Regions from separate parts of the Streptomyces sp. NPDC006450 genome, predicted to be linked through region 2. Evidence: riboswitches for the same ligand, from Rfam matches in the RefSeq annotation. Region 2 holds a riboswitch; each other region holds the start of a gene.

Region 1 (10,250 bases), on a different contig from region 2:
CTTGTCCTGCACCGTGCCGTAAAGATCCCGGACCGCCGTGGGGGACACGGTGTTGCGGTAGCGCTTGACCTGCACGACGATCCGGCCGCCCGTGATCGGGGACGGGTCGTTCGCCTCGATGTCCACCCCGCCGTCGCCCGACCGCTGCGTGGTCACCGCCTCCATGCCCATTGCCCGGAAGAGCTCCGCCACCAGGTTCTCGAAGGCGATCGGGTCCATCGCGAAGAGGTCCGGCTCGTCCTCGTCGCGGCCCGCGTGCCCGCCGTGACGGACGACGCCGCCGACCTCGCCGGGCCGACGCTCCGGGCGCACGACGGCGGACTGGTCCGGGCGCGGCGACAACTGCCCGCCGAGCCCCTCCACCAGGCAGTCCACCGCGCTCACCAGCTCCAGCCGCAGCCCGGCCAACGCCGACCGCGCGGCCGTCACCGAGGCGAGTACGAGCTGCGCTTCCCTGCCCGTCACCGGATCGTGGGCGTCCACGAAACCGTTGACGACGACGGAATCCAGTACGCCGAACTCGTCGGCCGCGTACAGGTCGTGCACCACCAGCAGCACGCACTGCGCCAGCAGGTCCCGGTAGATCGCCCGCCGCTGCGTGGCCGGGCGGGCCGTCTCCCTGTCCTGGTCCGTACTCGGCACGTACCGCACCGACTTGGTCTCCGGCACCACCTCGTAGCCCGGCAGTTCCCAGTCCAGCACCAGCTGGCGCCGCGCCGGGTCGTAGGCGGCCGACACCTGTCGCGGCAGATTCTCCGGCCAGCCGGCCGAGGCGTACAGGGCGGCTGAGAAGTACTCCACCGCGGCCTCCGCGTCGCCCGCGCGCAGCGCGACGGCCAGCTCGGTGAGCCCGCCGTTGTGCCCGCGGATCCCGGCGAGCTGCTCCGCCGCCCAGCGGTCGTACTGCTGCCGGTACGCCGCCAGCTGCTGCCGGCGCTGCGCCTCCGCGGCCTGCGCCGCCTGCCAGGCCTGCGTGTACCGGGCGTGCGCCTCCCGCTCCGCCTGCGCCCGCCGGTTCGAGCCCAGCGTCCAGCCGCTGCTCTGCTGCTGGAAGTGGTGCAGCTGCGGCAATGGCACGGGATGTGCCAGGGTCCCGGGATCGAAGGGTTCGAGCTGCTCGGGCCTGACCAGGGAGGCCAGCCGGAACGCCGGGGCCCGGCAGCCCGCGGCCAGAAGTCCCTGCAGGGCCGCGAGCTGGGCATCGAGGTGCTCGGTCGCCCTCCGCGCCTCGGCCTCGCGGTGCTGTTTGTAGGCGGCCTGCTGCTCGCGCTGCCCCCGGGCCACGTCCCGTTCGAACGCCCGCTGCCGTCGCTCGGCCTCACGCTGCTGGATCAGCTGCGTCCGCTGATCCCGGCGCTGGGCCTCCGCCCAGTTCCCGATCAGTCCGCTGCTCGATCGACGGCTCATCAGCTCTGTTCTCCCGCCCCACCCACCAGTGCCAAGAGGGAAAACACTAGTCGCCATTCGGGTGGTACGTCCCTCGGACGTACCACCCGAATGATCGCGTACCGCCTACGGCCCTCCTACAGCGCGGCCCCCGCCAGCGCCGCGACCACGGCCGGGAGCGCCGTGCCCGAGCCGTCACGGCGCGGGTCGACGGCCGGCAGCAGGGCCGGAGTTCCGTTCGCCGCCGCCGCGCGCACCGGGGACGCACCCGCCCAGGCCAGCAGCAGGACGTCCTCGCCCTTCAGGAACCGCTGGCAGCGCACGCCGCCGGTGGCCCGGCCCTTGCGCGGGTACTGGTCGAACGGGGTCAGCTTTCCGGACTGCATCGAGTCGTCCAGCGTCCCGTGCGAGCCCGCCACCGTGAACACCACGGCCTCGCGCGCCGGATCCACCGCCGAGAAGTGGATCACCTTGGCGCCGTCCGCGAGCTTGATACCCGCCATGCCGCCCGCCGGGCGGCCCTGCGGGCGGACCTGGGCCGCCGGGTAGCGCAGCAGCTGGGCGTCGTCGGTGATGAAGACGAGGTCCTCCTCGCCCGTGCGCAGCTCGACCGCTCCGATGATCCGGTCACCGTCCTTGAGGGTGATGACCTCCAGCTCGTCCTTGTTGGCCGGATAGTCCGGCACGACCCGCTTGACGACGCCCTGCTCGGTGCCGAGCGCCAGGCCCTGCCCCGACTCGTCGAGCGAGGTCAGGCAGATGACCTGCTCGTCCACCTCCAGCCCGGAGAGGAACTCCGAGACCGGGGCGCCGCCCGCCAGGTTCGGCGAGGCGTGGGTGTCGGGCAGCTGCGGCAGGTCGATCACCGACAGCCGCAGGAGCCGCCCGTACGAGGTGACCACGCCGATGTCGGCCCGCGCGGTCGCCGCGACCTGCGAGACGATCAGGTCGTGCTTGGCACGGGCGCCGCCCTCCTCCTCGGGAAGCGGCTCCGCGTTGGCCGTACGGGCGAGCAGGCCGGTGGAGGACAGCAGCACCCGGCACGGGGTGTCCTCGACCTCCAGCGGGACCGCCGCGACGGCCGTCCCCGCCGACTCCAGCAGCACCGTACGGCGCTCCGTGCCGAACTTCTTCGAGACCGCGGCCAGTTCCGCTGAGACCAGCTTGCGCAGCTCGCTGTCGGAGTCCAGGATCCCCGTCAGCTCGTCGATCTCGCCGGCCAGCCGGTCGCGCTCGGACTCCAGCTCGATCCGGTCGAAGCGGGTGAGCCGGCGCAGCGGGGTGTCCAGGATGTACTGGGTCTGGATCTCGCTCAGCGAGAAGCGCTCCATCAGGCGCTCCTTGGCCTGAGCGGAGTTGTCGCTGTCCCGGATGATCCGGATGACCTCGTCGATGTCGAGCAGGGCCACCAGCAGGCCCTCGACCAGGTGCAGCCGGTCCTGCCGCTTGCCGCGGCGGAACTCGCTGCGCCGGCGCACGACCTCGAAGCGGTGGTCGAGGTAGACCTCCAGCAGCTCCTTGAGGCCCAGCGTCAGCGGCTGCCCGTCCACCAGCGCGACGTTGTTGATGCCGAAGGTCTCCTCCATCGGCGTCAGCTTGTACAGCTGCTCCAGCACGGCCTCGGGGTGGAAGCCGTTCTTGATCTCGATGACCAGGCGCAGGCCGTGCGAGCGGTCCGTGAGGTCCTTGACGTCCGCGATGCCCTGCAGCTTCTTCGAGCCGACCAGGTCCTTGATCTTCGCGATGACCTTCTCGGGACCGACCGTGAAGGGCAGTTCGGTGACGACCAGCCCCTTGCGGCGCGGGGTCACGTCCTCCAGCGCCACCGTGGCACGGATCTTGAAGGTGCCACGGCCGTTCTCGTAGGCGTCCTTGATGCCCGAGAGGCCCACGATCCGGCCGCCGGTCGGCAGGTCGGGACCCGGGACGAAGCGCATCAGCGCCTCCAGGTCCGCGTCCGGGTAGCGGATCAGGTGGCGGGCGGCCGCGACGACCTCGCCGAGGTTGTGCGGGGCCATGTTGGTGGCCATGCCCACCGCGATCCCGGACGCGCCGTTGACCAGCAGGTTCGGGTACGCCGCGGGCAGGACGACCGGTTCCCGCTCCTGACCGTCGTAGTTCGCGGCGAAGTCGACGGTGTTCTCGTCGATCCCGTCCGTCATCAGTGACGCCGCGTCGGCCATCCTGGACTCGGTGTAACGCATGGCGGCCGGCGGGTCGTCGTTGCCGAGCGAGCCGAAGTTGCCGTGGCCGTCGACCAGCGGGAGCCGCATGGAGAAGGGCTGCGCCATGCGCACGAGGGCGTCGTAGATCGACGCGTCACCGTGCGGGTGCAGCTTGCCCATGACCTCACCGACGACACGCGCGCACTTCACGTAGCCGCGGTCGGGACGCAGGCCCATCTCGTTCATCTGGTAGACGATGCGCCGGTGCACCGGCTTCATGCCGTCGCGTGCGTCGGGCAGGGCGCGGGAGTAGATCACCGAGTACGCGTACTCGAGGAAGGAGCCCTGCATTTCGTCGACGACGTCGATGTCGAGGATCTTCTCCTCGAAATCCTCCGGCGGCGGGGTCTTCGTGCTGCGGCGGGCCATCGCTGCGCGGCTCCTTAACCAAGAATCGGGATGAGCTGAGCTCTCACGGGGTGGGGCGGGTGGTGGGGCTGGGACGGGGCCGGTACGGGGGCGGACCGGTTTCGGACACGGGTGACGCGGACCATTGTGTCCCGAGGCACCGACAACGCCGACTCCGACCCAGGACTGGGCCGGGAACTTCTCCGTGTCCCGACACGCTTGCATACAGTGGCAGGTCTGACAGGAATCTCTGCATCGCGATCGAAGGGACCACATGCCCATGGGTCACACGGCCACCGCTCACGCCGGCTCCGGCGGCCTCACAGCGACCGAGCACCGGCTGGCCAACGGCCTGCGCGTGGTGCTGTCCGAGGACCACCTGACCCCGGTCGCCGCAGTCTGCCTCTGGTACGACGTCGGCTCGCGCCACGAAGTCAAGGGACGTACGGGCCTGGCTCACCTCTTCGAGCACCTGATGTTCCAGGGCTCGAAGAACGTCTCCGGCAACGGCCACTTCGAACTGGTCCAGGGAGCCGGCGGCTCCCTCAACGGCACCACCAGCTTCGAGCGGACCAACTACTTCGAGACGATGCCGACCCACCAGCTGGAGCTCGCGCTGTGGCTGGAGGCGGACCGGATGGGCTCGCTGCTGGCGGCCCTGGACGACGAGTCCATGGAGAACCAGCGCGACGTCGTCAAGAACGAGCGCCGCCAGCGGTACGACAACGTCCCGTACGGCACGGCCTTCGAGAAGCTGACGGCCCTGGCCTACCCGGAGGGCCACCCGTACCACCACACCCCGATCGGTTCCATGGCCGATCTGGACGCCGCGTCCCTGGAGGACGCGCGCGCGTTCTTCCGTACGTACTACGCGCCCAACAACGCGGTGCTCTCGGTCGTCGGCGACATCGACCCCGAGAAGACGCTCGCCTGGGTCGAGAAGTACTTCGGCACCATCCCCGGCCACGACGGCAAGCAGCCGCCGCGCGACGGCTCGCTGCCCGAGATCATGGGGGAGCAGCTGCGCGAGGAGGTCGTCGAGGAGGTTCCGGCCCGCGCGCTGATGGCGGCCTACCGGCTCCCGCACGACGGCACCCGCGAGTGCGACGCCGCCGACGTGGCGCTGACCGTCCTGGGCAGCGGAGAGTCCTCCCGGCTCCACAACCGCCTGGTGCGCCGCGACCAGAGCGCCGTCGCGGCCGGTTTCGGCATGCTGCGCCTCGCCGGCGCGCCCTCGATGGGCTGGCTGGACGTCAAGACCTCCAGCGGGGTCGAGGTCCCCGAGATCGAGGCGGCCGTCGACGAGGAGCTCGCGCGGTTCGCCGCCGAGGGCCCGACGGCCGAGGAGATGGAGCGCGCGCAGGCCCAGCTGGAGCGCGAGTGGCTGGACCGGCTGAGCACGGTGGCCGGCCGCGCCGACGAACTGTGCCGCTTCGCAGTGCTGTTCGGCGACCCGCAGCTCGCCCTGACCGCCGTCCAGCGCGTCCTCGACATCACTGCCGAGGAGGTGCAGGCCGTGGCCGCGGCCCGACTGCGCCCCGACAACCGCGCGGTGCTCGTCTACGAGCCGATCGCGGCCGACGAGACCGACGAGGCCGGCGAGCCCGGCGACAACAGCGCGACCGACGCGAGCGACGAGAACGAAGGGGCGGAGCAGTGAGCGACACCGCAGCCGTCACGATGACCTTCCACCCGCGCCCCGAGGCCGGCGAGCCGCAGCCGTGGGCCTTCCCGGCCCCCGAGCGCGGGGTACTGGCCAACGGCCTGACCCTGCTGCGCTGCCACCGCCCGGGCCAGCAGGTGGTCGCGGTCGAGATCAACCTCGCCGCCCCGCTCGACGCGGAGCCCGAGGGCCTCGACGGCGTGGCCACGATCATGGTCCGGGCCCTGTCCGAGGGCACCGACAAGCACTCCGCCGAGGAGTTCGCCGCCGAGCTGGAGCGCTGCGGCGCCACCCTCGACGCGCACGCCGACCACCCCGGCCTGCGGGTCTCCCTGGAGGTCCCGGCCTCCCGCCTGCACAAGGCGCTGGGCCTGGTCGCCGAGGCCCTGCGCTCGCCGGCCTTCTCCGACGCCGAGGTGGACCGCCTGGTGCGCAACCGGCTCGACGAGATCCCGCACGAGAGCGCCAACCCGCAGCGCCGCGCCGCCAAGCAGCTCTCGAAGGAGCTCTTCCCGGCCTCCCTGCGGATGTCCCGCCCGCGCCAGGGAACCGAGGAGACGGTCGCCCGCATCGACTCCGTGGCCGTACGCGCCTTCTACGAGGCCCACGTGCGCCCCGCGACCGCCACCGCGGTGGTCGTCGGAGACCTGACCGGCATCGACCTGGACGCCGTCCTGGCCGACACCCTGGGCGCGTGGACCGGTGACACCACCGCCCCGCGCCCGGTCCCGCCGATCACCGCCGACGACACGGGCCGCGTGGTCATCGTCGACCGGCCCGGCGCGGTGCAGACGCAGTTGCTGATCGGCCGCATCGGCGCCGACCGGCACGACCGGGTCTGGGCGCCCCAGGTGCTCGGCACGTACTGCCTGGGCGGCACGCTCACCTCCCGGCTGGACAAGGTGCTGCGCGAGGAGAAGGGGTACACCTACGGCGTGCGCGCCTTCGGCCAGGTGCTGCGCTCCACCGCCGACGGCAAGGGCGCCTCGATGCTCGCCATCAGCGGCTCGGTGGACACCCCGAACACCGGCCCGGCCCTGGAAGACCTGTGGACGGTGCTGCGCACCCTCGCGGCGGGCGGCCTGACCGACGCCGAACGGGACGTGGCCGTGCAGAACTTGGTGGGCGTCGCCCCGCTGAAGTTCGAGACGGCGGCCTCCGTCGCGGGCACGCTCGCCGACCAGGTGGAGCAGGAGCTCCCGGACGACTACCAGGCGCAGTTGTACGCGCGGCTCGCCGAAACCGGGACGGTGGAGGCCACTTCGGCGGTCGTGAACGCCTTCCCGGTGGACCGCCTGGTCACGATCCTGGTCGGCGACGCCTCGCAGATCGAGGAGCCGGTGCGGGCCCTCGGGATCGGTGAAGTGAGCGTGGTCACCAACTGACCGTCCGTTGACTGCCGGCGGGTCGACAACTGACCCGCCGCACAACGGGATCCGGTAGGGGACTCCGGCGGCTTGTCCGCTGGAGTCCCTTTTGGGTTTTCTGTCCTCTTTGGTGGTGTGGTTGCTTGTATGTGGTGTGGCGTACGCAACAAAAGGGCGAGTCTGTTTGGCGATTGACTGATGATCCGCCTAGCGTCGGCCGTGCTGTTCGTCAGTTGTCACCGCCGCATCCGCGGCACCGGACAGCAATCGCCGAGTCCCCGTCAGGCGCGAGCCTGGGGAGCCGGGGACCCACATGTGTCCCTGGGGTGAATCGGACCGCCTCGCAAGAGGGGGCCCGTAGGAGACCTTCCTGCTCCGAACCCGTCAGCTAACCCGGTAGGCGAGAGGGAAGGAAAGGATCAAACCCTTCATGGCGTTTGGCAGTCGTGCCGCCGGCAAGCACCGTGGTTCCAGTCGTCTGAGCCGCAGGACCGCCGGTTATGCCGGCATAGCCGCCCTCGCCACCACTGGTGTCGTCGGCTCCCTGGCCGGTCCCGCGTTCGCCGCGGACCAGTCCCCCTCGATCGAGGACACCGGCGCCCTCAACACCATCGTGGTGGCCGACGAGCTCGCCGGTGACGTCGAGGCCCAGGCCCAGTCCCAGCAGCGCGCCGCCGAGGCCGCCGCCGCCAAGGCGCAGGCCGAGGCCGACGCCAGGCAGCGGGCCGCCGAGGCCAAGGCGAAGGCCGAAGCCCAGGCCAAGGCCGAGCGCGAGGCCGCCGAGCGCGCCGCGCGCGAAGAGGAGCGCAAGCGCCTCAACACCTTCGTGTCCCCGATCGACGGCTCCTACGTCAGCACGCAGTACCACGCGGGCGGCGCCATGTGGTCCTCCGGCAGCCACACCGGCATCGACTTCCACGCGGACTCCGGCACCTCTGTGCGCGCGGTCGGCCTGGGCACCGTGGTCGAGGCGGGCTGGGGCGGCGCATACGGCAACAACGTCGTCATCAAGCACGCCGACGGCACGTACACGCAGTACGGCCACCTTTACTCGGTGGGCGTCAGGGTCGGCCAGCAGGTCACCCCGGGCCAGCAGATCGGCCTGTCGGGCAACACGGGCAACTCCAGCGGCGCGCACCTGCACTTCGAGGCCCGCACCGGCGCCGACTACGGCTCGGACATCAACCCGGTCGCGTACCTGCGCTCGCACGGCGTCACCCTCTGACCCACTGCCCCAGCGCACGACTTCCGCGAAGGCCCCGGCTCTCTTCGAGCCGGGGCCTTCGTGCTTCCCGCTTCGTGCTTCTCGCCTCGCGCTCTGAGTTCTGTGAATGTTTCGTATTTCCGGCCGTCCTCGGAAATTATCGTGTGTTGCAATAGAGTCGCAACGCGCACAGTCATACGAAAAAGGCGGAGGTCCGGTCTTGCGTATTCCCGCGCACACGGTATGCACAGCGATCCGCGACGACATCGTCTCCGGAGTGTTCGGGCCCGGCGGCCGGCTGACCGAGGAGGTGCTGGCCCGCCGGTACGGAGTCTCGCGCGTCCCGGTGCGCGAGGCGCTGCGCACGCTGGAGTCCGAGGGGTTCGTGACCACCCGGCGGCACGCGGGCGCCTGTGTGGCCGAGCCGACGGAACAGGAGGCGGCCGATCTCCTGGAGCTGCGGATGCTCCTGGAGCCCCTCGCGGCCGCCCGGGCGGCCCGGCGGCGCAGCGAGGCCCACCTCAAGGTGCTGCGCGGCCTGGTCAGGCTGGGCCAGGAGCGGGCCAGGAGGGGGCAGGGGGAGGATCTGCGCTCCCTGGGCGGCTGGTTCCACGAGACGCTCTCCCAGGCCTCGGGCAGCCCCGGGCTGATCGCCCTGCTCACCCAGATGCGCCACAAGGTGGCCTGGATGTACGTGGTGGAGGCCCCGGTGCGGCCCGTGGAGTCCTGGGCGGAGCACGGCGCGATCGTGGACGCGGTGGCCCGGGGCGACGCCGAGCGGGCCCGGGCGCTGACGGCGGTGCACGTGGACCGGGCGGCGGGGGCGCACCGGATGCGCGTGAGGACTTTGCAACCTGCCGTAAACACGGCGAGCGTTCCGCATTAACAAACGCCGTATACAAAGGTGGGATATCCGGGCCGGGTAATCGACGCCCGTGCCCCGCGTGCCATTCCATCGGAATTCGATCCGCCGGAATCGAGCGTACCGGAATTGCGGTGTGCGCATTTCTGCCGGAGTCGAAGACGGGCGGTCGACGAGGCGACGGGTCGAAGCGTCGGCGGGCCGAGGTACCGAAGAGCCGCCGGGCCGACGGGCCACGGGCCGGCCGGATTCCGCACGGAAAGCAGTGAAGCCGTTGCCCCCGACCTCGGCGGTCGGGGGCAACGGCTTCGCCGTGCAAGTCCTGCGGGTCGAACCCGAAGGGTCAGACGGTCTCGGGGAGCTCCTCGAGCCCCTCGGCGACCAGCTTCGCGAGGCGGTCCAGCGCGACCTCGGCGCCGTCGGCGTCGGACGAGAGGACGATCTCCTCGCCACCCTGGGCGCCCAGGCCCAGAACCGCCAGCATGGAGGCGGCGTTGACGGGGTCGCCGCCCAGCTTCGCGATGGTCACCGGGACGCCGGAAGCGGTCGTCGCGCGGACGAAGATCGAGGCGGGACGAGCGTGCAGGCCCTCGGCCCAGCCGACGTTGACGCGGCGCTCTGCCATGGTGATGCCCTTCAGGTTCTTACGGTTGTCTAGACCAGTCTCTCACGGCGTCCGGAATGGTCGAACCGACCTTCGGCCCGAGTTTCCCGCCAATCGACCTACCCCAGCTTGCCCTGATTCGAGCCAGCTTGCCCGATGCGCCGCGCCCAGGCCAATCGGACCGTTCGAGCCTTAAGGTGACCCCATGACGACCGAGTCCGACCCCTCGTACCCGGATCACTGGGAAGCCGACGTCGTCCTTCGGGACGGCGGAACGGCCCGGATCCGGCCCATCACCACCGATGACGCGGGCCGGCTGGTCAGCTTCTACGAGCAGGTCTCGGACGAGTCCAAGTACTACCGGTTCTTCGCTCCCTACCCCCGGCTCTCCGACCGCGACGTGCACCGCTTCACGCACCACGACTACGTGGACCGGGTCGGCCTGGCCGCGACGATCGGCGGCGAGTTCATCGCCACCGTCCGCTACGACCGGATCGGCGCCGACGGCCGCTCGGCCACCGGGCCCTCCGATGAGGCCGAGGTCGCCTTCCTCGTCCAGGACGCCCACCAGGGACGCGGAGTCGCCTCCGC
Region 2 (8,990 bases):
CCACGTCGTAGTGGTGGCTGACGGCCCGCCGGTCGCTGACCTTGGTGTGCCGGGCCCCGCCGCGGCGGGGTGCCTCCTCGGGCGGCGGAGCCGGCTTGGTCCACGGCCGTGCCAGGCCCACGAGGCTCCGTACGGCGGCCCGGGCGCGCGGATCGCGCAGCAGGGCGGCGGGCCCCCTGTGCTCGGCGGCCGCCGGCACGGGGTCGCGGTCCCGCTCCCAGAGCAGCCCGCCGACGCGGTCCAGCAGCTCGAACAGGTCCCCGTCGGCGGTGAGGTCCCCGGCGACCCAGGCGCGGGCCAGGCCGAGCTCGCCCGGCTTCCACAGGATCCGGCGCAGGGCGCGCCGGTTGTTCAGGACCAGGACGGGTCCGCCGAGCGGGCCGGCCTCGCTGCCGTCCCAGGCCCGGATGCGGACGGGGAGAGGGTCTCCCAGCAGGGTTTCGGCTAAAGCGGCCAGCCGCGGCGCGGCGTCGTTCATGCAAGCCCCTTCGACAAGCTTCGACAAGCTCCGATTGAGTTCCGACCGCACGGCATACCCGGATCCGGTCCCGGATATGCCGAAGGGGCCGCCCGCACCACGGATGGCGGGCGGCCCCTTCGGGTCACGCTGGGTCGTACTGGTCCTGCCGGTCCTGCTGTCCTGCTGGTCCTGCTGGTCCTGCTGGTCCTACGGGGTCAGGAGGCCTTGGCCTTCTGGGCCGGGGCCGGGGTGACGGCGGCCGGAGCCGGCTTGGCGGCCTCGTAGAACTCCTCGCGGGGGGTCTCCAGGGCGCCGAGGGAGACGACCTCGCGCTTGAGGAACATGCCGAGGGTCCAGTCGGCGAAGACGCGGATCTTGCGGTTCCAGGTCGGCATGGCCATGCCGTGGTAGCCACGGTGCATGTACCAGGCGAGCCGGCCCTTGAGCTTGATCTTCATCCCGCCCATGACGATCATCGCCACGCCCTTGTGGAGGCCGAGGCCCGCCACCGCGCCCTTGTTGGAGTGCGCGTACTCCTTCTGCGGGAAGCCGCGCATCCCGGAGATGACGTTGTCGCCGAGGACCTTGGCCTGGCGCAGCGCGTGCTGGGCGTTCGGCGGGCACCAGGCGTTCTCCACGCCGGCCTTGCGGGCGGCGAGGTCGGGCACCTGGGCGTTGTCGCCGGCGGTCCAGATGTAGTCCGTGCCCTTGACCTGGAGGGTCGGCTCGGCGTCCACGTGGCCGCGGGGGCCGAGCGGCAGGCCGTAGCGGGCCAGCACCGGGTTGGGCTTGACGCCGGCGGTCCACACGAGGGTGTTGGAGTCGACCTCGAGGCCGTTCTTCAGCACCACGTGGCCGTCCACGCAGGAGTCCATGGAGGTGTTCAGGTAGATCTCGATGCCGCGCGACTCGAGGTGCTCCTTGCCCCAGGTGCCGAGCTTGGGCCCGACCTCGGGAAGGATCTTGTCGGCCGCGTCGACCAGGATGAAGCGCATGTCCTCGCGCTTGATGCTGGTGTAGTACTTCGCGGCGTCGCGGGCCATGTCCTCGACCTCGCCGATCGTCTCGGCGCCGGCGAAGCCGCCGCCGACGAAGACGAAGGTGAGGGCCTTGCGGCGGACGTCCTCGTCCGTCGTGGACTCGGCCTTGTCGAGCTGCTCGAGTACGTGGTTGCGCAGGCCGATGCCCTCTTCCACGCCCTTCATGCCGATGCCCTGTTCGGCGAGGCCGGGGATCGGGAAGGTGCGGGAGATGGCGCCGAGCGCGATCACCAGGTAGTCGAAGGGCAGCTCGTACGCCTCGCCGACCAGCGGCGTGACGACGGCGACCTTGCGGTCCTGGTCGATGTTCGTGACCCGGCCGGTGAGGACCTCAGCCTTCGGAAGCACGCGTCGCAGCGGTACGACGACGTGCCGAGGCGAGATGCTGCCTGCGGCCACTTCAGGGAGGAAGGGCTGGTAGGTCATGTACGAGCGCGGGTCGACGACCGTGACGGTCGCCTCGCCGTAACGCATCTTCTTCATGATGCGCTTGGCTGCGTACAGGCCTACGTACCCACCTCCTACAACGAGGATCCTGGGACGCTCCGTGGTGCTCATGGAACGAGTATCCAGCACCCCAAGGGGTGACGCTCGTGAGCCCCTTCACAAGGACCTCCGGACCCTCTGCTACACTCCGCCGCCCACGTGACCGAGGTCATGGCGCGAAGCGGGAACCAGGGTGTAACGGGAGTCGTTGAACACCAGTCCTGAACTGGCCTCCAAGCCCTCAAGCGGAGTAGACCACCGCCTTCGTGGATACCTACTGCCAGAGGCTCCCGGCATCCGCCAATCGCACGAACGCGAGCAAAAAGAAGGCCCGAGGGGCCCCGGACTCGCCCAAAAGGCTCCTCCGGAGCCCTCACAGGCATCTTTTCCTTGTGAAGAACTTCACGAAGTTCATGTGGACGACGGGACCTAAGGCCCCCGGACGGCCCTCCGGAACCCCTGTCGGGCATCGCTCGCACGCACGACCGCGGCACGACGGCAGCTACGGGCGGGCGACCGGTCTGACGGGTGCCGGCCCGGACGGACGGGGGACCGGTCGGACGCGACGGTGCCCCCGGCGGGATGCGCCGGGGGCACCGTGGCGTGCGTTCGAGTCGGTCGTCAGGCGATGGACCAGGCGATTCCGTCGAGGATGTCGTGCTCCGAGACCAGGACCTCCGAGGCGCCGACCCGCTCCATGATCGCCAGCAGGACCAGGGCGCCCGCGCCGATCACGTCGACCCGTCCCGGGTGCATCACCGGGATGGCCGCGCGCTCGGCGTGCGTCAGCGTCAGCATCCGCTCGCTGACCTCACGGACCGTCTCGTACGGGATCCGGGAGTGGTGGATCCGCGCCGAGTCGTACGCCTCCAGGCCCAGCGCGATCGCGGCGACCGTGGTCACCGAGCCGGCCAGACCCACCAGGGTGCGCGCCTCGGCCAGCGGGACGGTCTCGGCGGCCAGGTCCAGCGCCGCCTCGATGTCGGCCCGTATCGCGGCCACCTGCTCCGCGGTCGGCGGGTCGGTGACGACCCCGTCCACCGTCAGGTGGCGCTCGGTCATCCGGACACAGCCCACGTCGACGGAGCGGGCCGCCCGGACGTGCTCGGTGCCGACCACGAACTCCGTGGAGCCGCCGCCGATGTCCACCACGAGGAAGGGCCGCTCCAGGCCGGTGTGGCCGGTCAGCTCACCGGTGGCGCCGGTGAAGGAGAACTCGGCCTCCTGGTCGCCGCTGATCACCTCGGGCTCGACGCCCAGGATGTCCAGGACCCCGCGGACGAACTCGTCCCGGTTCTCCGCGTCCCGGGAGGCCGAGGTCGCCACGAACCGCACCCGCTCGGCGCCGAGTTCCTTGATGACCGCCGCGTACTCGCGGCAGGCCGCGAAGGTGCGCTCCAGGGCCTCCGGGGCCAGCCGGCCCGTCTTGTCGACGCCCTGGCCGAGCCGGACGACGATCATCCGGCGGTCCAGCTCGATCAGCTCGCCGGTGGCGCGGTCGAGGTCCGCGACGAGGAGCCGGATGGAGTTCGTACCGCAGTCGACGGCCGCGACCCGGCTCACGCGCCCGCCTCCGTCGCTCCGGCCTCCACGGCCGTGTTCTCTTCGGCCTTCTTCTCCCCGCACGGGGTGACGCAGGCGCCCTTGGCCCACCACTCGGGCAGCATCGCCAGGGCCTCGTCGCCGAACGGGTTCACGCCCGGGCCCGCGGCCAGGGAGTGGCCGACCAGCACGTGCAGGCACTTGACCCGGTCCGGCATGCCGCCGGCGCTCGGGAAGCCCTGGAGCACCTCGATGGCGTCGCGGCGGGTGATGTAGTCCTCGTGCGCGGCCCGGTAGGCGTCGGCCAGTTCGGGGTCCACGGCGAGGCGGGCCTGCATCTCCTTCATCACGCCGTTGGCCTCCAGCGTGCCGATCGCACCGGCTGCGCGCGGGCAGGTCAGGTAGTACAGCGTCGGGAAGGGGGTGCCGTCGGGGAGTCGCGGTGCGGTCTCCACCACGTCCGGCTGCCCGCAGGGGCAGCGGTGCGCGATGGCGCGCAGCCCGCGCGGAGGGCGGCCGAGCTGCTGCTCGAACGCCTCGATGTCGGCGGCGGTCGGCTCGGTCCGGTCGGTCTGGGGCGGGGGCGTCTGCATGCCTGGAGGAAGTCTTTTCGTTCTCGTGGATGGGTGGGACTCAGTCGCCCGGGCGGTCGGCCTTGTCGACGCCGTCCCAGACGTTGGAGTACCAGGGCCGGTCGGTGGCGGCCTGTCCGCTGCGGCGCTGCTCTGCGCCGCCGGCACCGGGGTCGGTCATGATGTAGCTGATCTCCCCCGGCCGGACGAAGTGCAGGTGCTTGCGCGCCTGCTGCTCGGCGTACGCGTTGTCCTGCCAGCGGGCCTTCTCGTCGCGCAGCCGTTCCAGTCGGTCCCGTGCGGCGACGGCGTCCTTCTGCTGCTTCGCGATCTCCGAGCGCTGGGACACGTACTGGCGCATCGGATACGCGAGGGCGACGACCAGGGTACAGAGGACGAGGACGAGCAGGGCGGCCCGGCCGGTGAGCCGGCTGCGGCGGACCTGCCTGCGGGACTGCGAGCGGTACACGTGCGCCGCGGTCCGCTCGCCCAGCTGCTTGAGCCTGGTCGCGGTCGAGAACGTGGCGAACCGGTCCCGGTTCCCGGCCATTGATCCGCCTCCCCTATATGCGCACGACGCACTACGTCCCCGCACACGGTACGGGACCGAGTGCGGGGACGTAGGGAGGCTTGCGCCCGAAAGGGACTGATCAGCCCTTGAAGCGCGGGAACGCGCTGCGGCCCGCGTACACCGCGGCGTCGTCGAGGATCTCCTCGATGCGCAGCAGCTGGTTGTACTTGGCGACGCGGTCCGAGCGGGCCGGGGCGCCGGTCTTGATCTGGCCGCAGTTCACGGCGACGGCGAGGTCGGCGATGGTGACGTCCTCGGTCTCACCGGAGCGGTGCGACATCATGCACTTGAAACCGTTGCGCTGGGCCATCTCGACGGCGTCCAGGGTCTCGGTCAGCGAACCGATCTGGTTCACCTTGACGAGCAGGGCGTTCGCCGAGCCCTCTTCGATGCCGCGGGCGAGACGCTCGGGGTTGGTGACGAAGAGGTCGTCGCCGACGATCTGGACCTTGGAGCCCAGGCGGTCGGTGAGGGTCTTCCAGCCCGACCAGTCGTCCTCGAACAGCGGGTCCTCGATGGAGACGAGCGGGTACGCCTCGACGAGCTCGGCGTAGTAGTCGGTCATCTCGGCGGCCGAGCGGGACTTGCCCTCGAACTCGTAGTTGCCGTCCTTGTAGAACTCGGACGCGGCGACGTCGAGCGCGAGCGCGATCTGGGTGCCCGGGACGTAGCCGGCCTGCTTAATGGCCTCGACGATGAGGTCGAGCGCGGCGCGGTTGGACTCCAGGTTCGGCGCGAAGCCGCCCTCGTCGCCCAGACCGGTGGAGAGGCCCTTGGTGTGCAGGACCTTCTTGAGGGTGTGGTAGACCTCGGCACCCCAGCGGAGGGCCTCGGAGAAGGACTCCGCGCCGATCGGGGCGATCATGAACTCCTGGATGTCGACGTTGGAGTCGGCGTGCGACCCACCGTTCAGGATGTTCATCATCGGAACGGGCAGCAGGTGCGCGTTCGGGCCGCCGAGGTAGCGGAAGAGCGGCAGGTCCGAGGCCTCGGACGCGGCGTGCGCGACGGCGAGGGAGACACCGAGGATGGCGTTGGCTCCGAGGGAGCCCTTGTTCTCGGTGGCGTCCAGGTCGATCATCGCCTGGTCGATCAGGCGCTGCTCGGTGGCGTCGTAGCCGACGAGCTCCGGGCCGATCTGCTCGATGACGGCGAGGACGGCCTTCTCTACGCCCTTGCCCATGTAACGGTTGGGGTCACCGTCACGGAGCTCAACGGCTTCGAACGCTCCGGTGGAGGCGCCGGACGGGACTGCAGCACGGCCGGTGCTGCCATCGTCGAGGCCCACCTCGACCTCGACCGTGGGGTTGCCTCGGGAGTCCAGGATTTCCCGGGCTACGACGACGTCGATGGACGGCACGAGCATCTCCTTCTGGGATGTGACGCTGGGTGTGCGGTGGCATGTCAGGCCGTGGGATGGCCTTGCCGCCTAGAGCCTAACCGCCTCGGGGCACTCGACCGCCCGACCGCCCGGGTCCTGGGACGAAAAAGGGCCTGAATGCCCCTCTTACAGGACATAGGGCTCTTGCTCGGCGGCCATTTCGGAGGCTCCGTCAGGCCGGACGCACCCGCACACAGCACCGCCCGGCGCGAAGGGGGTTGCGCGCCGGGCGGTGGGATGACGTGGTGGAGCTACTGCGTGGAACTACTGCGCGTCGCGAAAGCGGCCGCGCCCGACCTCACAGGTTTCAGCTGAGCTTCAGCTTCTGGCCCGGGAAGATCAGGTCGGCGTCCGTGACGATGTCCTTGTTGAGCTCGTAGAGCTTCTCCCAGCCACCGGACACGCTGTTCGCGTCGGCGATCGCACCCAGCGTGTCGCCGGACTTGACCTCGTAGGAGCCGTTGCCCGTCTTGGGGGCCTCGGGCTTCGCGGCCGGGCGCTCGGAGCGGGTGGTCGGAGCCTCGGCGCGCTTGGTCTCCTTCTTCGACTCGGCCTTCTTCTCCTGCTTCTGCGCGGGCTTCGGCTGCGTCTTCGGCTTGGCGGGAGTCTGCGCCGAGCCGCCGGTGTAGGAGGAGTTCGACAGGCCCACGCCGCAGTGCGGCCAGGCGCCCTTGCCCTGGCCCTTGAGGACCTTCTCGGCGATGGCTATCTGCTGCGACTTGGAGGCCTGGTTGGCCTGCGCGGCGTACGTCTTGCCGCCGTACGCGGCCCACGTGGAGGACGAGAACTGCAGGCCGCCGTAGTAGCCGTTGCCCGTGTTGATGGACCAGTTGCCGCCGGACTCGCACGAGGCGACGCGGTCCCACTCGGAAGCGGTCGCGGCCGAAGCGGTGCCCGCGGCCATCAGCGGAGCCGCGACGGCGACACCGGCGACGCCGGCGAGCGTGACGATGCGGACGGCCTTGGAGCCGCGACGGTGCTTGCCCTTGCCCGAAAGCAGCATGGAGTTCTCCTCACCGACGCCTACGAGGTGAGCTGTCGGGTTCGGGCGAGTGAGTGCCCGGCCGAGCGACCTAGCGCTTGGCTTAACCCCTAGCCGGCTGATGTGACCGTCTCTCAACGGCCGCTACCGGCGCCTACCTTGGTTCCCCCGCTCCTGCCTTCGGCGCTTGACGCGACGAGTGTTCCCTCCGTCCGCCGGCAGGATTCGGCGATGCGGTCGAAGGAGCCCGCGGTGGCGAGCGATTCAGAAGGTAGACAGGTCTCCCCCCGATGTTCAACGAGCGACATCGGGGGGAACCCGCCCCTACTTGCACTCCCCGGAAGGGTGTTTGCGCAGGTGAGGGCGGGGTTTGCGGAACCCGTCGGGCCGGACACGCCAGTTGACCTGAAGAGACACATGTCTCACTTACAGAAAACGGACAATCAGCTGGTTCCGGGCGCCTCAAGTGTCCCTATTCGTGCGTTAGATCCAGATTCTGGCCGGGCTTGATCAGGTCCGCGTCCCCGCCGATGACCTGCTCGTTGGCCTCGTAGAGGCCCTTCCAGCCGCCCTTTACTCCGGTAGCGTCCGCGATCGTGATCAGGCTGTCGCCCTCCTTCACGGTGTACGTCGGGTCCGACGCGGCGTCAGACGCGACGGGCGTCTCGACGGCGGCCTGGCCGCGGTGCTTGCCGCCGCCCTCGGTCGCACCGGGGGTCGCCGGAGCGGCCGGGGAGGCGGATCCGCCGGGTGCGGCCGGAGTCGTCGGGGCCGTGGGATCAACCGGGTTGAGGGGATCTGCCGGGTTCGCCGAATTGCCCGGGTTCGTCGGGTTCGCCGGGTTCCCCGGGTCGGACGGGGTCACCGGAGCCGTCGGGTCCACCGGCAGGGTGGGGTCGTCCGGCAGCGTCGGGACCGCGGACGGCGGCGTGGGAGTCGTGGGGTCCGCCGGGCTCGTCGGAGGCGTCGGGTCGCCCGGGAGGCCGGGAGGCGGTGTCTGGAGGTCCGGCTCCGGCATGACGGGCAGTTCGCCCGGCACGCCGATCGGATAGTCGGGCAGCACCGAGGCCGACGAGCTCGGGCCCTGCTGCGTCGGGGCGCCGAAGTCCGTGGACCGCTTGCCCGATCCGGTGCCGGGCACGGAGTCGTCCGGGCGGGACGGGGCGGGGGCGACGGATCCGGAACCGCTGGGCAGGCCCGGGTCCACCGCGGCGGCGGGCGCGTCCTGCGTCAGGCCGGCCTGCACCCCGCACAGCGGCCACGCCTGGGGGCCCTGGGAAGCCAGGACCCGTTCGGCCACGGCGATCTGCTGGGAGCGGCTGGCGAGGTCGGCGCGCTCGGCGAAGTCGAGCCCGCCGGCGCTCTTCCACTGCTCCTGACTGAACTGCAGTCCGCCGTAGGCTCCACCGCCGAAGTTGGCACTCCACGTGCCACCGCTCTCGCACTCGGCGACCCTGTCCCATGTGGAGGTCTCCGCGGCGCTCGCTCCGGTGGCGGCGAGCAGGGGCAGGGCGAGTGCTGTGCCGGTGACTCCGGCGGTGACGACAAGTGCGGGCACTTGTCGGGGGCGTCTGTGGCGGCCGTTCCCGGAACGCATGAGGCTGCACCTTTCGCATAACGGCGGGGTAACGGCAGAACCTAGCGGCCTTCGAACGCCAGTCACAAGTTGGGGCGGTGAACTGACCTCCGGTCAGGGTGGTTTCAGGTGTTTTGGGGTTTTGATTCGGCCGTGAAGCGGACCGGAAGCGTCCGCAGGCCCCGCATGATGAGCCCGCCGCGCCAGCGCAGTTCCTCGGGAGGCACGGCCAGTTCCAGGTCGGGCAGGCGCGTCAGCAGGGTCGCGAGCCGGAAGGCGGTCCCACGGTCTCGGCGCCGCGCACCGTCACGCGCAACAGCGGGATGGTGGGCCGGACGTACACGGGCGTTCCCGCACGCCGCTCGTTCAGCCACGCCACC
Region 3 (10,250 bases), on a different contig from region 2:
CGGCGGACGGCGACGGCGGAAAGGCCGTCCGCCCCGCCCTCGCCCTGCTCTCGGCGGAAGCCGCCGGCGCCGCGCCCGAGGTCGGCATCCCCGGCGCCGTCGCCGTCGAGCTCGTCCACAACTTCTCGCTGCTGCACGACGACCTGATGGACGGCGACGAGCAGCGCCGCCACCGCGACACGGTGTGGAAGGTCCACGGACCCGCCCTCGCGATCCTTGTCGGCGACGCGCTGTTCGCCCTGGCCAACGAGGTGCTCCTGGAGCTCGGCACGGTCGAGGCCGGCCGTGCGGCGCGCCGCCTGACCACCGCGAGCCGCAAGCTCATCGACGGCCAGGCCCAGGACATCTCCTACGAGCACCGCGAGAGCGTCACCGTCGAAGAGTGCCTGGAGATGGAGGGCAACAAGACCGGCGCCCTGCTCGCCTGCGCGGTCTCCATCGGCGCCGTGCTCGGCGGCGCGGACGACCGTACGGCGGACAAGCTGGAGGAGTACGGCTACCACCTCGGCCTCGCCTTCCAGGCCGTCGACGACCTCCTCGGCATCTGGGGCGACCCGGACTCCACCGGCAAGCAGACCTGGAGCGACCTGCGCCAGCGCAAGAAGTCGCTGCCCGTCGTGGCCGCCCTCGCCGCCGGCGGACCGGCCTGCGAGGAACTCGCCGAGCTGCTCGCCGCCGACGCGAAGAGCAACGACTTCGAGAACTTCTCCGAGGAGGAGTTCGCGGCCCGCGCCGCGCTCATCGAGGCGGCGGGAGGGCGCCGGTGGACCGCCGACGAGGCGCGCCGCCAGTACGAGATCGCCATCAGGGCCCTCGACGAGGTGGACATGGACCAGCGCGTGCGCGACCAGCTCGTGGCGCTCGCCGACTTCGTCGTCGTGCGCAAGAGGTGATCGCCACCCGTACGCGCATATGAATCGCGAGTCGCCGGCCGGTACTGCCTGCCAGTAGTACCGGTCGACGGCGGCCCCCAGTAAAGCGGATGACAGCAGAGGACACTGCACGCAAAGGGGAAGCCATGACTGCGACGACCGACGGCGGCGCCCATGCCTGCGGCGCCGACCCGAACGACATCGGGGCCGCCGGGCCGCCGGGCCCGGCCCCGGGGGTCTGCCCGGACCCCGGCCCCACCCTGCCGGCCGGGGTCCGCGAGGCCATCGAGCGGGCGGTCCGGGACCTGCTCGACCGGCAGGACGAGACCGGCTGGTGGAAGGGCGACCTGGAGACCAACGTCACCATGGACGCCGAGGACTTGCTGCTGCGCCAGTTCCTCGGGATCAGGGACGAGCCCACCACCCGGGCCGCGGCCCTGTTCATCCGCGGAGAGCAGGAGGACGACGGCACCTGGGCCACCTTCCACGGCGGCCCCAGCGACCTCTCCGCCACCATCGAGGCCTACGTGGCCCTGCGCCTCGCCGGGGACGCACCCGATGCCCCGCACATGGCCCGCGCCTCGGCGTGGATCCGGGCCCACGGGGGACTCGCGGGCGCCCGCGTGTTCACCCGCATCTGGCTGGCGCTGTTCGGCTGGTGGAGCTGGGACCACCTGCCCGAACTCCCTCCCGAACTGCTGTTCCTGCCGCCCTGGGTGCCGCTGAACATCTACGACTTCGGCTGCTGGGCCCGGCAGACGATCGTCCCGCTCACCGTCGTCTCCGCCCTGCGACCGATCCGCCCGGCCCCCTTCGCCCTGGACGAGCTGCACACCGACGCGCGGACGCCGTACCCGGTCAAGCACCCTGCCCCGATGGCCAGTTGGGACGGCATCTTCCAGCGGATGGACAAGGCCCTGCACGTGTACCGGCGGTTCGCCCCGCGCCGGCTGCGCAAGGCGGCCATGGCGAGCGCGGGCCGCTGGATCGTGGAGCGGCAGGAGAACGACGGCTGCTGGGGCGGCATCCAGCCGCCCGCCGTGTACTCCGTCATCGCCCTGCACCTGCTCGGTTACGACCTCCAGCACCCGGTGATGCGCGCCGGACTGGAGTCCCTGGACCGCTTCGCCGTCTGGCGCGCGGACGGCGCCCGCATGATCGAAGCCTGCCAGTCCCCGGTCTGGGACACCTGTCTGGCGGCGATCGCGCTGGCCGACGCGGGACTGCGCCCCGACCACCCCGCCCTGGTCAAAGCCGCCGACTGGATGCTCGGCGAGGAGATCGTGCGCAGCGGGGACTGGGCCGTGCGCCGCCCCGGACTGGCCCCGGGCGGCTGGGCGTTCGAGTTCCACAACGACAACTACCCCGACATCGACGACACCGCCGAGGTCGTCCTCGCCCTGCGCCGCATCAGGCATCCCGACCCGGCGCGGGTGGAGGGCGCCATCGCCCGGGGGGTGTCCTGGAACCTCGGCATGCAGTCGAAGAACGGCGCCTGGGGAGCCTTCGACGCCGACAACACCAGCCCCTTCCCGAACAAGCTGCCCTTCTGCGACTTCGGCGAGGTCATCGACCCGCCCTCGGCCGACGTCACCGCGCACGTGGTGGAGATGCTGGCCGTCGAGGGCCGGGCCGGCGACGCGCGCACCCGGCGCGGCATCGCCTGGCTCCTCGCCGAACAGGACCCGAACGGCGGCTGGTTCGGCCGCTGGGGCACCAACTACGTCTACGGCACCGGCTCGGTGGTCCCGGCCCTGACCGCCGCCGGCTTCTCCCCCTCGCACCCCGCGATCCGGCGGGCCGTGGCCTGGCTGGAATCCGTACAGAACGAGGACGGGGGATGGGGCGAGGACCAGCGCTCCTATCAGGACCCGTCCTGGGCGGGGAAGGGCGCCTCCACCGCCTCGCAGACGGCGTGGGCGCTGATGGCCCTGCTGTCGGCCGGGGAGCGCGACGCGCCGTCCGTGGAGCGGGGGATCGGCTACCTCGTCTCCACCCAGCACTCCGACGGCACCTGGGACGAGCCGTACTTCACCGGTACCGGCTTCCCATGGGACTTCTCCATCAACTACCACCTGTACCGCCAGGTCTTCCCGCTCACCGCCCTCGGCCGCTATCTGCACGGAGAACCCTTCGGCCCGGGCGGGCGGTACGCGCATCCCGCCGCCCTCCCGCACACGGTTCCGTCCCCCGGGGAGGCGTGATGTCCGCCGGCCCCGCCGCGGACCTGCCGCCGCTGCTCATCGCCTGCGCGCTGCGCATCGAGCGGACGGCCCTGCGCAGCGGCCGGGAGCGGGACGCGCCCGAGCGGTACGAGGTCCTGCGCACCGGCATGGGCCCGCGCGCGGCCGAGCGCACCGTCGGCCGGAAACTGGCCGAGCCGGAGCAGCACGGCGCCGCCGTGCTCGCCACCGGATTCTGCGCCGGGCTGCTGCCCGGCATGAGCCCCGGCGACCTGATCGTCGCCGAGGAGACCCGGGACCCGCGCGGCACGGTCGCCTGCGCCGGTACCGCCCTGCTCGCCGAGGCACTGGCCCGGGCCGTACCCGGCCGGACCGTCCACCTCGGTGCACTGACCGGATCCGACCACGTCGTCCGGGGCCAGGAGCGCGCCGAACTGCGCGCCGGCGGCGCCATCGGGGTCGACATGGAATCGGCCGCCACCCTCTGGACCGCGACCCGGGGCGGGAGCGCCCCGGAGGGCGCGGACCGTCCGGTTGCGGCCGTCCGGGTGATCGTGGACGCTCCGGAGCATGAGCTCGTCCGTATCGGCACCGTTCGCGGGGGAATATCGGCCTTTCGCGTACTGCGTGCCGTACTGCCCGCGTTTTATGAATGGCACCGTTCTTTGCTGCTCCCCAGGAGGTGAGCCAGATGGCCATGCCACTGCGACAGACCATCAGGGTCGGGACGTACCTGCTCGAACAGAAGCTCCGCAAGCGTGAGAAGTTCCCGCTGATCGTCGAGCTGGAACCGCTCTACGCCTGCAACCTGGCCTGCGAGGGGTGCGGGAAGATCCAGCACCCGGCCGGGGTGCTCAAGCAGCGCATGCCCGTGGCCCAGGCGGTGGGCGCCGTGCTGGAATCGGGCGCGCCGATGGTGTCCATCGCGGGCGGCGAGCCCTTGATGCACCCGCAGATCGACGAGATCGTGCGCCAGTTGGTGGCGAAGCGGAAGTACGTCTTCCTCTGCACCAACGCGATGCTGCTCCGCAAGAAGATCGAGAAGTTCACGCCCTCCCCGTACTTCGCCTTCGCCGTGCACATCGACGGACTGCGCGAGCGCCACGACGAGTCGGTGGCGAAGGAAGGCGTCTTCGACGAGGCGGTCGCGGCCATCAAGGAGGCGAAGCGGCGCGGATTCAGGGTCACCACCAACTCGACCTTCTTCAACACCGACACCCCGCAGACCATCATCGAGGTCCTCAACTACCTCAATGACGATCTCCAGGTGGACGAGATGATGATCTCGCCGGCCTACGCCTACGAAAAGGCCCCTGACCAGGAGCACTTCCTCGGCGTCGAACAGACCCGCGAACTCTTCAAGAAGGCCTTCGCGGGCGGGAACCGGCGGCGCTGGCGGCTCAACCACTCCCCGCTCTTCCTGGACTTCCTGGAAGGCAAAGCCGATTTCCCCTGCACCGCCTGGGCCATTCCGAATTACTCGCTCTTCGGATGGCAGCGCCCCTGCTATCTGATGAGCGACGGGTACGTGCCCACGTACCGGGAACTGATCGAGGAGACCGACTGGAGCAAGTACGGCCGCGGGAAGGACCCGCGCTGCGCGAACTGCATGGCGCACTGCGGGTACGAGCCCACGGCCGTCCTGGCCACCATGGGTTCGCTGAAGGAGTCGCTGCGGGCGGCCCGCGAGACCGTGGGCGGGAACCGGGACAAGTCGGCATGACCGGCTTCGACCTCGCCGCCCTGCTCGCCGAGCGGGGCGGCGAGCGGTACGCACTGCACGCCCGTCACCTCAACCACCAGCTGCCCCGGATGCTCCAGACCATCGGCTTCGACAAGGTCTACGAGCGGGCCGAGGGAGCCCACTTCTGGGATGCCGAGGGCAACGACTACCTCGACATGCTGGCCGGCTTCGGGGTGATGGGCCTGGGGCGCCACCACCCGGTGGTCAGGCAGGCCCTGCACGACGTGCTGGACGCCCAGCTCGCCGACCTGACCCGCTTCGACTGCCAGCCGCTGCCCGGACTGCTGGCCGAGAAGCTGCTCTCCCACAGCCCGCACCTGGACCGGGTCTTCTTCGGCAACAGCGGCACGGAGGCGGTGGAGACCGCCCTGAAGTTCGCCCGGTACGCCACCGGGCGGCCCAGGGTCCTCTACTGCGACCACGCCTTCCACGGGCTCACCACGGGCTCGCTCTCGGTCAACGGCGAGGCCGGCTTCCGCGACGGCTTCGCACCGCTGCTGCCCGACACCAAGATCGCCCTCGGGGACCTGGCCGCGCTGGAGCGGGAGCTGAAGAAGGGGGACGTGGCGGCCTTCGTCGTGGAGCCGATCCAGGGCAAGGGGGTGCTCGCCGCCCCGCCCGGGTTCCTGCTCGCCGCACAGGAGCTGCTGCACCGGCGGGGGGCGCTGCTGATCGCGGACGAGGTGCAGACCGGCCTCGGGCGGACCGGCGACTTCTACGCCTACCAGCATGAGGCCGGAGTCGAACCGGACCTGGTGTGCGTGGCCAAGGCCCTTTCCGGCGGCTACGTGCCCGTCGGCGCGACCCTGGGGAAGGACTGGATCTTCAAGAAGGTCTACTCCTCCATGGACCGGGTGCTCGTCCACTCCGCCAGCTTCGGCTCCAACGCGCAGGCGATGGCGGCCGGACTCGCCGTCCTCTCCGTCATGGAGGACGAGCAGGTGGTGGCGAACGCCCGCGCGATGGGTGACCTGCTGCGCGGGCGGCTCGCCGCGCTCGTGGACACGTACGAACTGCTCCACGAGGTACGGGGACGCGGGCTGATGATCGGCATCGAGTTCGGCCGGCCGTCCTCGCTGGGGCTGCGGAGCCGCTGGAGCATGCTCCAGGCGGCGCGCAAGGGGCTGTTCGCGCAGATGGTCGTGGTACCGCTGCTGCAGAAGCACCGGATCCTCACGCAGGTCTCCGGCGACCACCTGGAAGTGATCAAGCTGATCCCGCCGCTGATCGTGGACGAGGCGGACGTCGACCGTTTCGTCGGCGCCTTCCGCGCGGTCATGGACGAGGCCCACGGCGGCGGCGCGCTGATGTGGGACTTCGGCCGGACCCTGGTGAAGCAGGCCGTCGCCAACCGCTGAGGCGGTCTCCGGGTCTGCCGCCGTGCCGACCGCCCGGTCGGCCCGGCGGGCGACGGCCCGCTTCGTGGGGCGTCAGTCCAGCAGCCGGTCGCGGAGCCTGTCGAGGGTCTCGGGCGCGAGTCCGAGGCCCTCGGCGAGGTAGCGCTCCACGCCGCCCCACTCCTCGTCGATGGCATCGAAGGCCGTGGCCAGATACGGGGCGCGCGCGTCGAAGAGCGGGGCGAGCAGCTCCATCACCTCGGGGGCGCGGGCCTCGGGAGAGTCGCTGCCCCGGCGGACCCGGTAGCGGTTGTGCGGGGCGTTCGACTCCAGGTAGTCCGCGAGGATCGCCTCCCGCTCGACGCCCAGCGCGAGCAGGGTGACGGCGATCGACAGGCCGGCCCGGTCCTTCCCGGCGGCGCAGTGCATGAGGGCCGGGACGCTGTCCTCGGCGAGCGCGTGCACCACCCGGCTGTGCTCGGCGGTGCGGGTCCGGATCATCGTCCGGTACGAACGGGACATCCGCGCGGCGGCCTTGCCCTCGCCCAGGATCTCCCGGAGCTGTGCCAGGTCCCCGTCGCGGACCATCTTCCAGAACTCGCTGCCGTCGGCCGGATCCGACAGCGGAATGTTGACGTTGAGCACCCCGGGCAGCTCCACGTCCGCCCCCTCCAGCGCGTGGTCGGCGCCGTTGCGGAAGTCGAAGACGGTGTGCAGCCCGAGCGACCCGAGGAACTGCGCGTCGCTTTCGGTGGCATGCGCCAGATGTCCGCTTCGAAACAGTCGTCCCGACTTGACCCTTCGATCGTCCGTGGTCGGCAAGCCGCCCACGTCGCGGAAGTTGCGCACTCCGGTCATGACGGGCTCCGGCGGTACCGGATGGCTGTGGGGGCTCTGGGGTATCGGCTGGATCACCGGGCTCCTCCGTGTCGTCGTCGTGGGTGGTGTCCGAATTACGCTACTTGCGGCCAACTTGCCATAGCGAGAGGCGAGATCGGACACGCCCCCGTGAGCCAGATCATACGGTGACGGTGAGTGGCTGATCACGAATGGCGAATTCCCTTGCTGGGGCGGTTGTTGAAGGTGGGGAATGGACGGAGGGTGACCGGAATTCCGGCGGCCCGTCATCTTCAAGATTCTGTTGGGGAATTCATGACTTGTTCCGCCCGGTAGGACTCGATTACGTTCGCGATCGATCCGGACGGACCGCCTAATCCTGCCGCCGACCGGAAACCGCACCCGACTATTCACGCGCGTGGCAGGAGCGGGGGAACCAGGTAAGCCGCTGTTCCCGATCTCCGGTCGAGATCTTTACAACGGGACAGCTCGGGGTGAAGCCGTACGTGTGCTGTTCACCGGCACAGAGGCGGCCGGACATCTCCAGTCCGAACCCGACAGCTCACCTCGCAGGCGTCGGAGAGGAATTCGACATGTCCGGAACGGGTAAGCACCGCCGTCCCAAGTCCCGCTCGATATCCCGCGGGTTCGCCGTCGCGGGCACCGGTGGCGCGGCCCTTGCGCTCCCGCTGCTCGGCGCCACCGGCGCCCACGCCGCGGGTGTCCCGGCCGCCGCACCCGCCGCGGCTCCGGTCCAGGCTCCGCAGGCCGTGGCCGCGCAGGTTCCGTCGGCCCTCCGGGCTGCGCCCGCCGCCGCGCAGGGCGCCCCCACCGTCTACACCGTGGTGCCGGGCGACTACCTCTCCAAGATCGCCGAGCGCCAGCACCTCAGTGGTGGCTGGGAGCAGCTCTACGCGGACAACCGCGAGGCCGTCGGCGTCGACCCGTCGCTGATCCACCCGGGCCTCAAGCTCACGCTCGGCGCGAAGGGTTCGGCTCCGGCCGCGGCGGCCGAGTCCGCGCCGGCCGCTAAGCCGAAGCCGAAGCCGAAGCCGGCCAAGAAGTCCGTTTCCTCTCCTTCCTCCACTTATTCCGGTTCTTCGGATTCTGGCGATTCTGGCGATTCGTCGGATTCCTCCGTCGAAGCCGCGGCGCCCGCCCCCAAGGCTCCCGCCCAGCAGCAGGGCGGCTCCGCTTCGTCCGGCTTCGTCGCCCCCGTCAGCAGCAGCCCGTCCACCGCCTACAAGACCGCCGGCTCCATGTGGTCCAGCGGCTACCACACCGGTGTCGACTTCTCCGCGAGCACCGGCACCACCGTGAGGGCGGTCGGCGCCGGCACCGTGGTCTCCGCCGGCTGGAGCGGCGCGTACGGCAACGAGGTCGTCATCCGGCACGCCGACGGCAAGTACAGCCAGTACGCGCACCTCTCCCAGCTGTCCGTCTCCTCCGGCCAGAGCGTCACCGGCGGCCAGACCATCGGCCTCTCCGGTTCCACGGGCAACTCGACCGGCCCGCACCTGCACTTCGAGATCCGCACCGGGCCCTCGTACGGCTCGGACATCGACCCGCTGGCCTACCTCCGGTCGAAGGGCGTCAGCATCTGAATCCGAGGTGCTGTCGGAGGTGCCGGTTAGGCTGCCCGTTCCGACAGGGGACGGGACGGTCGTGGCATGAAGATCAGCGCAGGGGAGCTCAACCGCTCCACGCTGGCGCGGCAGTTGCTGCTGCGGCGCGAGGCGATGGACGTCGGTGATGCGGTGCGCCGGGTGGTCGCGCTCCAGGCGCAGCACGCGGCCTCGCCGTACCTCGCGCTGTGGAACCGGCTCTCCGGCCTCGACCCGGCAGACCTCGACGCCGCCTTCGCGGGGCGCGAGGTCGTCAAGTCGACGCTGATGCGGCTGACGCTGCACGCCGTGCACGCGGAGGACTACCCGTCCTTCCGGGAGGCCGTGCAGCCCTCCGTGCGGGCCGCCCGGCTCGGGACCCGCTTCACCGACTCCGGGCTGACGGCCGCGGACGCCGACGTCCTCGCGCCGGAGCTGCTGGACTTCGCCGACCGGCCCCGTACGACGGCGGAGTGCGAGGCCTGGCTCGGGCACCGGCTGGGAGCGGCGCCGCGGCCCGGAGCGTGGTGGGGGCTGCGGCAGTACGCGCCGCTGCTGCACGCGCCCACCGCCGCGCCGTGGTCGTTCGGGGAGCGTCCGTCGTACGTCGCGCCCCTGCGCCGGCCGCGCACGGTGCCGGCGGACCCGGAGGCGGCGGAGGAGTCCCTGCGGACGCTGGTCCTGCGCTACCTGGAGGGGTTCGGGCCGGCGACGGTGGCGGACGTGGCGCAGTTCTCCCTGGTCCAGCGGGCCAGGGTGCGCCAGGCGTTGCGGGCGCTGGAGCTCTCCGGGAGGCTCGACCGGCTGGCGGGGCCGGAGGGCGAGGAACTGTTCGACCTCCCGGGCGCACCGCGTCCGCAGGAGGACACGCCGGCGCCGCCCCGGCTCATGGCCATGTGGGACAGCGTGCTCCTGGCGTACGCCGACCGGAGCCGCATCGTTCCGCCGCGGTACCGGAAGCTCGTCGCGCGGATGAACGGCGACACCCTGGCGACCCTGCTGGTCGACGGCAGGGTCGCCGGGGTATGGCGTCCGGCCGGGGCGGGCGGCGGGATCGAGGCGACCGCCTTCCACCCCCTCCCGGAGGCGGTCTGGGAGGCGCTCGCGGGCGAGGCCCGGGCGCTGACGGCCTTCCTGGCCGACCGTGAACCGGAGGTCTACCGGCGGTACGGCCACTGGTGGAGCAAACTACCGAGCGCCGAGACCCGGTTGCTCGTCTGAGCCGTGGGGCCGGGACCGGAGGGGGGTCCCGGTCCCACCTGTCCTATTCCCCGCCCGGGGGGTGGTGAAGATCACGGTCCGTAAGGCCCTGGCTACGGTCGCGTAGGTCATGATCCGCGGTGAAGTATGGGTTCCCGTGGCAGCGACGACGACATCCAAGACCAAGACCATTGGCTCGTACGCGGCGCTCGGGGACAGCTTCACCGAGGGCGTCGGGGACCCGGGACCGGGGGACACCTTCGTCGGCTGGGCGGACCGGCTGGCCGTCCTCCTGGCCGACCGGAACGAGGAGCGACACGAAGAATCCGGGGCGTCCGGCGACTTGGGCCCCTCCGGCGAGTACGCCGGTTCCGGTGGGTTCCGCTACGCGAACCTGGCCGTACGGGGCCGGCTGCTGGACCAGATCGTGGCCGAGCAGGTCCCCCGGGCCAAGGAGCTCGCACCGGACCTGG

The links. A riboswitch is a leader RNA that binds a small molecule or an ion and turns the genes downstream of it on or off. The one in region 2 is predicted to bind cyclic di-AMP.
Positions count from the first base shown of each region.
Region 1: linked by a shared signal. The riboswitch ahead of ABZY57_RS18755 (M23 family metallopeptidase) and the one ahead of ABZY57_RS18295 (transglycosylase family protein) in region 2 are both predicted to bind cyclic di-AMP.
Region 3: linked by a shared signal. The riboswitch ahead of ABZY57_RS18215 (LysM peptidoglycan-binding domain-containing M23 family metallopeptidase) and the one ahead of ABZY57_RS18295 (transglycosylase family protein) in region 2 are both predicted to bind cyclic di-AMP.

Region 1 covers NZ_JBEXPT010000057.1:28,181-38,430, forward strand. Annotated here, with positions in the region: gene ABZY57_RS18735 (restriction endonuclease) at 1-1,407, opposite strand, end outside; gene ABZY57_RS18740 (DNA topoisomerase IV subunit A) at 1,524-3,980, opposite strand; gene ABZY57_RS18745 (pitrilysin family protein) at 4,240-5,619, shown strand; gene ABZY57_RS18750 (pitrilysin family protein) at 5,640-7,007, shown strand; cyclic di-AMP (ydaO/yuaA leader) riboswitch at 7,248-7,407, shown strand; gene ABZY57_RS18755 (M23 family metallopeptidase) at 7,420-8,214, shown strand; gene ABZY57_RS18760 (GntR family transcriptional regulator) at 8,414-9,079, shown strand; gene ABZY57_RS18765 (HPr family phosphocarrier protein) at 9,399-9,680, opposite strand; partial or broken gene ABZY57_RS18770 (GNAT family N-acetyltransferase) at 9,865-10,250, shown strand, end outside.
Region 2 covers NZ_JBEXPT010000055.1:7,448-16,437, reverse strand. Annotated here, with positions in the region: gene ABZY57_RS18325 (cyclopropane-fatty-acyl-phospholipid synthase family protein) at 1-478, opposite strand, end outside; gene ABZY57_RS18320 (NAD(P)/FAD-dependent oxidoreductase) at 676-2,058, opposite strand; gene ABZY57_RS18315 (Ppx/GppA phosphatase family protein) at 2,608-3,549, opposite strand; gene ABZY57_RS18310 (DUF501 domain-containing protein) at 3,546-4,121, opposite strand; gene ABZY57_RS18305 (septum formation initiator family protein) at 4,162-4,650, opposite strand; gene eno (phosphopyruvate hydratase) at 4,751-6,037, opposite strand; gene ABZY57_RS18295 (transglycosylase family protein) at 6,360-7,055, opposite strand; cyclic di-AMP (ydaO/yuaA leader) riboswitch at 7,058-7,230, opposite strand; gene ABZY57_RS18290 (transglycosylase family protein) at 7,507-8,592, opposite strand; partial or broken gene ABZY57_RS18285 (cytochrome P450) at 8,736-8,879, opposite strand; gene ABZY57_RS18280 (recombinase family protein) at 8,864-8,990, opposite strand, start outside.
Region 3 covers NZ_JBEXPT010000054.1:24,441-34,690, forward strand. Annotated here, with positions in the region: gene ABZY57_RS18185 (polyprenyl synthetase family protein) at 1-893, shown strand, start outside; gene shc (squalene--hopene cyclase) at 1,019-3,076, shown strand; gene ABZY57_RS18195 (1-hydroxy-2-methyl-2-butenyl 4-diphosphate reductase) at 3,076-3,741, shown strand; gene hpnH (adenosyl-hopene transferase HpnH) at 3,747-4,778, shown strand; gene ABZY57_RS18205 (aspartate aminotransferase family protein) at 4,775-6,157, shown strand; gene ABZY57_RS18210 (tyrosine-protein phosphatase) at 6,230-6,994, opposite strand; cyclic di-AMP (ydaO/yuaA leader) riboswitch at 7,367-7,562, shown strand; gene ABZY57_RS18215 (LysM peptidoglycan-binding domain-containing M23 family metallopeptidase) at 7,567-8,577, shown strand; gene ABZY57_RS18220 (winged helix DNA-binding domain-containing protein) at 8,644-9,798, shown strand; gene ABZY57_RS18225 (SGNH/GDSL hydrolase family protein) at 9,908-10,250, shown strand, end outside.